2 linked regions of the Microscilla marina ATCC 23134 genome follow. The protein of the gene in region 2 interacts with the protein of the main gene of each other region in a pairwise test. Links are inferred from orthologs where the notes say so. Each region holds a gene or a part of one and is shown on either strand. Other genes may lie near its edges. The genes, in order: groL and M23134_RS14090.

What was found.
Region 1: the proteins of M23134_RS14090 (region 2) and groL interact in binary tests that used the Escherichia coli proteins (3 or more experiments, as listed by UniProt). The link is inferred for Microscilla marina ATCC 23134 from one-to-one orthologs.

Annotation. Positions count from the first base shown.
Region 1 is NZ_AAWS01000012.1:63,221-66,510, forward strand. Bases 281-3,239 are described here. They hold groL (chaperonin GroEL), read right to left. Parts: upstream 2,604-3,239; coding sequence 957-2,603; downstream 281-956. Other genes in these bases: M23134_RS12830 (helix-turn-helix domain-containing protein), read left to right, coding at 281-299; M23134_RS12835 (hypothetical protein), read right to left, coding at 302-763; M23134_RS12845 (co-chaperone GroES), read right to left, coding at 2,698-2,973. In the rest of the region: more of M23134_RS12830, read left to right, coding at 1-280.
Region 2 is NZ_AAWS01000013.1:144,079-147,114, forward strand. The notes cover bases 111-2,815. They hold M23134_RS14090 (nucleotide exchange factor GrpE), read left to right. Parts: upstream 111-1,012; coding sequence 1,013-1,618; downstream 1,619-2,815. Other genes in these bases: M23134_RS38110 (LysM peptidoglycan-binding domain-containing protein), read left to right, coding at 111-795; dnaJ (molecular chaperone DnaJ), read left to right, coding at 1,635-2,798. Outside these bases: more of M23134_RS38110, read left to right, coding at 1-110; M23134_RS14100 (SDR family oxidoreductase), read right to left, coding at 2,879-3,036. UniProt on the Escherichia coli protein: Participates actively in the response to hyperosmotic and heat shock by preventing the aggregation of stress-denatured proteins, in association with DnaK and GrpE. It is the nucleotide exchange factor for DnaK and may function as a thermosensor.

The sequences.
Region 1 (3,290 bases), on a different replicon or contig from region 2:
AAAACAAGAAACCTTACCTCAACCGCAAACTGTTGAAGTCAGAGCTTGCCGGTTTGCTAGGGGTGAGCAATCCTGAAGTTGCCCGTTTGTTAAATGAACGAATCGGTATGACCTTTTTTGAGTATGTCAATTATTATCGTATCAAAGAATTTATCGCATTGGCTCAGACCGAAGAAGCACAAAAATTTACGATTTTTGGTATTGCACAAGAGGCAGGTTTCAACTCTAAAACTACCTTTAACAAATCCTTTAAGAAACTCATGGGAGCTTCTCCTTCCGAATATTTTGCCAAGAAATAATTTCATTCCTGATGGTTCACCACCCACTCATAAGCTTCCTCAAAAGTCTTGAAATTTTGAAAAACCCTTTGTATACCTCCTTCGCTGGCAGTAGTATCATGCTCCAGTTTTTTCTTCATTAAGTCTTTTGAGCTCATCTCGGCATAAAAACGTGCTGGAAGCACATTTGCGGTAATGCGTTGTCCTGGGTAGTCAAGTTTTTCGCCCAAAACAGGAAACAATTCTTTGCTGAGCCATTCGCTGGCTTTGAGGTCTACAAGTTCAATGGCCGATCCATCTATGAGCCATTTTAATGCTTTAAATTCTACTGCTTTGTCAATCGCCTTGTACCAAGCTTCCTGAGCAAACGCTAATTGTACCAGCCCCCTGGCTTCTACAATCAACAAGTTGAGTTCAGCAATATGGTACAGGTTATAATTTTTGTTTTGAAAAAAACAGTGATCAGGTGATTTTGTATAGCTCATAGTGAATGTTCTGATTTTTGATGCTACCCAAAAATTAGCAACAATCGTACAATCACTATTTTCTTTTGCTGTTTATTGTTTTCAATGAATAGCCTTTGCTTGCTACCAATTTTTTGGAACAAAAAAACCTCCTGAGAAACAACTCTCAGGAGGCGTAGTTTTTATAGCTTTTTGTCTAAGACAAAAGGGGGGCTTACATCATTCCACCCATTCCGCCCATGCCACCTGGCATTCCGGCAGGCATTCCGCCACCAGCAGCACCAGCTTCTTCTGGTTCGTCAGCAATTACTGCCTCAGTAGTAAGCAATAATCCAGAGATAGAAGCAGCATTTTCAAGTGCTAAACGAGTAACTTTAGTTGGGTCAATTACCCCAGCAGCTACCAAATCTTCAAATTTGCCGCTACGTGCATTGTAACCGAAAGAACCTTTGCCCTCACGTACTTTGTGTACAATTACACTACCTTCTAAACCAGCGTTAGAAACGATGGTACGTAAAGGAGACTCCAAAGCAGTGCGAATGATATTAACACCAGTCTCTTCGTCTTCGTTACTAAATTTAACAGTGTCCAAAGCATCAATCGCGCGGATCAAAGCAATACCACCACCAGCTACAGTACCTTCTTGTACCGCAGCACGGGTAGCGTGCAATGCATCATCTACACGGTCTTTCTTTTCTTTCATTTCTACTTCGGTAGCTGCACCAATGTATAAGATAGCTACACCACCAGATAATTTAGCCAAACGCTCTTGCAACTTTTCTTTGTCATAGTCAGAAGTAGTGTTTTCGATTTGAGATTTGATCTCGTTTACACGTCCTTCAATACGACCAGTCTCACCGTTACCATTTACAATAGTAGTATTGTCTTTGTCTACGATGATCTTTTCGCAAGTACCCAAGTGATCGATACCAGCGTTTTCTAGTTTGTAACCTTGCTCTTCAGAAATCACCGTACCACCAGTAAGGATAGCAATGTCTTGCAACATAGCCTTACGACGATCGCCAAAGCCAGGAGCTTTAACAGCAGCAATTTTCAAAGAACCACGAATTTTGTTTACTACCAAAGTAGCCAATGCTTCACCATCAACATCTTCAGCAATGATCAACAAAGGTCTGCCAGTTTGTGCAACAGCTTCCAAAACAGGCAATAATTCTTTCATGTTAGAAACTTTCTTCTCAGAGATCAAGATATAAGGAGTCTCTAAGTCAGCTTCCATTTTTTCAGTGTCGGTTACAAAGTAAGGAGAAAGGTAACCGCGGTCAAACTGCATACCCTCTACTACTTTTACCTCAGTCTCAGTACCTTTAGCTTCTTCAACAGTGATTACACCATCTTTACCAACTTTTTCCATCGCCTCGGCAATCATAGTACCGATGGTTTCGTCTTGGTTAGCCGAAATAGTAGCTACATTTTTTATATCATTGTCACCAATTGTGTTAGACTGTTTTTTCAAGTCAGCTACAATCGTGTCTACTGCTTTGTCAATACCACGTTTCAAATCCATTGGATTAGCACCAGCAGCAACGTTTTTGATACCCGCAGAGAAAATAGCTTGAGCCAATACAGTAGCAGTAGTAGTACCGTCACCAGCAGTGTCTGCTGTTTTAGAAGCTACTTCTTTTACCAATTGAGCCCCCATGTTCTCAATAGCGTCTTTCAAATCAATTTCTTTGGCAACGCTTACCCCATCTTTGGTAATGGAAGGAGCACCAAATTTTTTGTCGATGATTACATTTCTTCCTTTAGGACCCAAGGTTACTTTTACGGCATTTGCCAAAGTATCCAATCCTTTTTTTAATTTATCACGAGCGTCAGTATCAAAAAATATCTCTTTAGCCATAACTAAAAATGATTATTATATTCGTTTTGTAAAATAGTAAAGTTGATAGTTTGGCAGTAATGGTTACTGCCTAAATCTGGTTTGTCGAGAAAACCTAAACAATAGCAAAGATGTCAGCTTCACGCATGATCAAATACTCTTTGCCTTCAACGGTAATTTCTGTACCAGCATACTTACCATACAATACCTGGTCACCTGCTTGTACAGTCAAAGGTTCGTCCTTTTTACCGTTACCAACTGCTACAATTTTGCCTCTTTGAGGTTTTTCTTTAGCAGTATCAGGAATGATGATACCAGAAGCAGTTTTTTCTTCAGCTTCTGCAGGCTCTACAAGCACTCGGTCAGCTAACGGTTTAATATTCAAAGCCATTTTTTTATAATTTGAGTTTACTAAAAATATTGAAACAAAGGTATACTAAAAACTAATGGTTGACAGAGGCAAGGTAATGAGATATGCACACTCACCCTATCACCAAGATTAGTTTAGATACTGTTTTATCATTTCCTATGCCAATCGTTTTTTTGACAGTTTGAGTGGGTAATAGTCTGCCATTTTTACTGTTTTCTTACATGATGCAGCCAAACTATGACATTCGTGTATCCTCTGTAAATCCAGTGTTAATCAGAATATAATTCGTTAAAATGTTTATTTATTACATTTAAAAGTTGTGTTTATGCTTGTTGTTT
Region 2 (3,036 bases):
CCACACGGAAGGGTAGAAAGGGCAGCACCCAATTCGCCCCATGTACCTACGGTAATGTATGTAGCTGGTATAAGGTTAAAAATTACTGATTATGCCCAGCGTTTGATCCAGTCAGAAGTTAATCAGTTGAGGAGCCACCCCAGGTTTTTTCAGAAAAAACTAGAGCGTATTCAGGTATATATGCCCATCATTAAAAAAATTCTGCGTAAAGAAAACATCCCCAGTGACTTTAGGTTTTTGCCTATCTTAGAGAGTTCGCTCATTGCCAATGCAGTGTCAAGCTCAAATGCTGTAGGGTATTGGCAGTTTAAAGAGGAGTCAGCGTTGGAAGTAGGTATACAAATAGATGAAAATGTAGACGAGCGTTTAAACATAGTAACAGCTACCAATGGAGCCACACGTTATTTGAACCGAAACCACTTGTTTTTCAAAAATTGGATGTACACGCTTTTGTCTTATAACCTAGGCTTTGCGGGCACCCAAGAGTACCTTGAAGACTTGTATGTAAACTATAGCCCAACCAAAGTAAAAACGATGACAATTGATGGAAATACGCACTGGTATATCAGGCGTTTTCTTGCTCATAAGTTAGTGTTTGAGCAGCCACTCAGCCGTTATATTGCCACACCTACTCGACTTAAACATTTTACTTTACGCAACCGAAGCACTTTGCAACAGATTGCCCGTACAAAAAGGGTAGACCTTGCTTTGTTGCGTAAGTATAACCAGTGGCTCAAAACCTGGAAAACACCCAATGACAAAACATACACAGTGATTTTGCCCCTAAAAAACTAGCTCACTTTGGGGACTAGCACCGATATTCATCGGTATCTAAGGACTTGCGGCTTATCGCTTATACCACCGATATGCATCGGCATCTAAGGACTTGTGGCTGTAGGATAGGGTGAATATAAAGGAGGTGGAATGACTGCCAACTTGTCATAAATAAGGTTTTGGCAAAAAAATTGACTTTTATGCAACCGACTTAAAACGAATTAAACTGAGTGTTGTTATGACCCACAATTCAGAATCAGAGAAAGAACCTGCCACTACCAACCAAAATGGTGAAAACTTGACAGAGCAGGAAGCACAGGCAAATGCCACAGAAGAAACAAGTGCTGACGCAAGCGAAACTAATACCGAAGCGAGTGCCCAACCTCAAGAAGATACACACGCAAAACTTGAGGCTGAAGTACAAGAAGCTAAAGATAAATATGTACGCTTGTATGCCGATTTTGAAAACTTCCGCCGACGTACTGCCAAAGAAAAAATTGAGCAAATAAAATTGGCGAATGAAGGTTTATTGAAAGACTTGTTGCCTATTCTTGATGACTTCGAACGTGCGCTCAAAGCATTTGAAGAAGCAGAAGACAAAGAGGCAATCAAAGAAGGGGTGAAGCTAATTCAGGATAAATTTGGCAAGACCTTGTTAAATAAAGGCTTAAAACCTATGGAGTCGACTATTGGGAAGGTGTTTGATGTAGAAGAACATGAGTCTATTGCACAAGTGCCCGCGCCAAGCGACGACCAAAAAGGTAAAGTGATTGATGAAATTGAGCGAGGCTATTACTTGCATGACAAAGTAGTAAGATTTGCAAAAGTAGTAGTGGGAAGCTAACAAAAACAACAAAAAGATGTCTAAACGGGACTATTACGAAGTACTGGGCGTAAGCAGGGGAGCTTCTAAAGATGAGCTTAAAAAGGCTTATCGCAAGCTGGCAATCAAATATCACCCTGATAAAAACCCAGGAGATTCTACAGCCGAAGAAAAGTTTAAAGAAGCCGCAGAAGCGTATGATGTGCTCAACAACGATGAAAAACGTCAGCGTTATGATCGTTTTGGACATGAGGGCTTGTCTGGCGGATTTGGCGGAGGCGGAGGAATGAATATGGACGACATCTTCTCTCAATTTAGCGATATTTTTGGAGGAGGTGGCGGTGGCGGCAGCCCATTTGACAGCTTCTTTGGCGGAGGTGGAAGAGGCAGAGGAGGAGCACGTGCTCGCCGGGGTTCTAACCTTCGTATTAAGCTTAAACTTACTCTGGAAGAAATTTCTGAGGGTGTAGATAAAAAAATAAAAGTAAAAAGATATACCAATTGTGAGACCTGTGGGGGAAATGGTGCCAAAAATGGTTCATCATTAGACAACTGCGGTACTTGTAATGGCTCTGGCCAGGTGCGCAAGGTAGTGAACACTATGCTAGGGCAAATGGTGTCTAGCAGTACTTGCCCTACCTGTAATGGAGAAGGAAAAACCATTAACGAAAAATGTGGGGCTTGTAGTGGTGAAGGTCGCCAGCTCGAAGAAGAAGTAATACCAGTGAGCATTCCTCCTGGAGTGACTGAGGGCATGCAATTGTCTATGTCGAGCAAAGGAAACGTTCCCCCTCGTGGTGGCGTGCCGGGCGATTTATTGATTGTGGTGGAAGAAGCCCCTCACGAGCACCTGACCCGACGTGGTACTGATGTAATTTACGATTTACAACTAAGCTTTGTAGATGTGTCGCTGGGTATATCAGTAGAGGTTCCCACGATTAACGGCAAAGCTAAGATCAAAGTAGAACCTGGTACCCAAAGTGGTAAAATACTGCGCTTGCGCGGAAAAGGTATCAAAGACATTGAAGGGTATGGCAGGGGAGATCAGTTGATTCATATCAATGTATGGACTCCACAAGCCCTGACTAAGCAGGAGCGAGAACTTTTAGAGAAGTTGCGTGATGCTAAAAACTTTACGCCTAACCCTAAGAAAAGTGACAAAAACTTTTTTGAAAGAATGAAAGAGTTTTTTCAGGGGTAAAGGTGAAACAAATGTATACATACAAAAGCCTGGAGTTAATACAACTTCAGGCTTTGTTGTTTTATGCAGGTGTGGTGTGCCTACACCAGGGCTTCTTGTGCTTTTTTGAAAGCCTGAGCCATTGCCAAGGCTGAAAGGTGAGGCCTACCAGTAGCTTGATCAAATTGAGACTCAGGGTTAAAAGTTCCCTGTTGGATTCCATTGTAAATACCACCAATGATTGTTCCCATAAAATCAC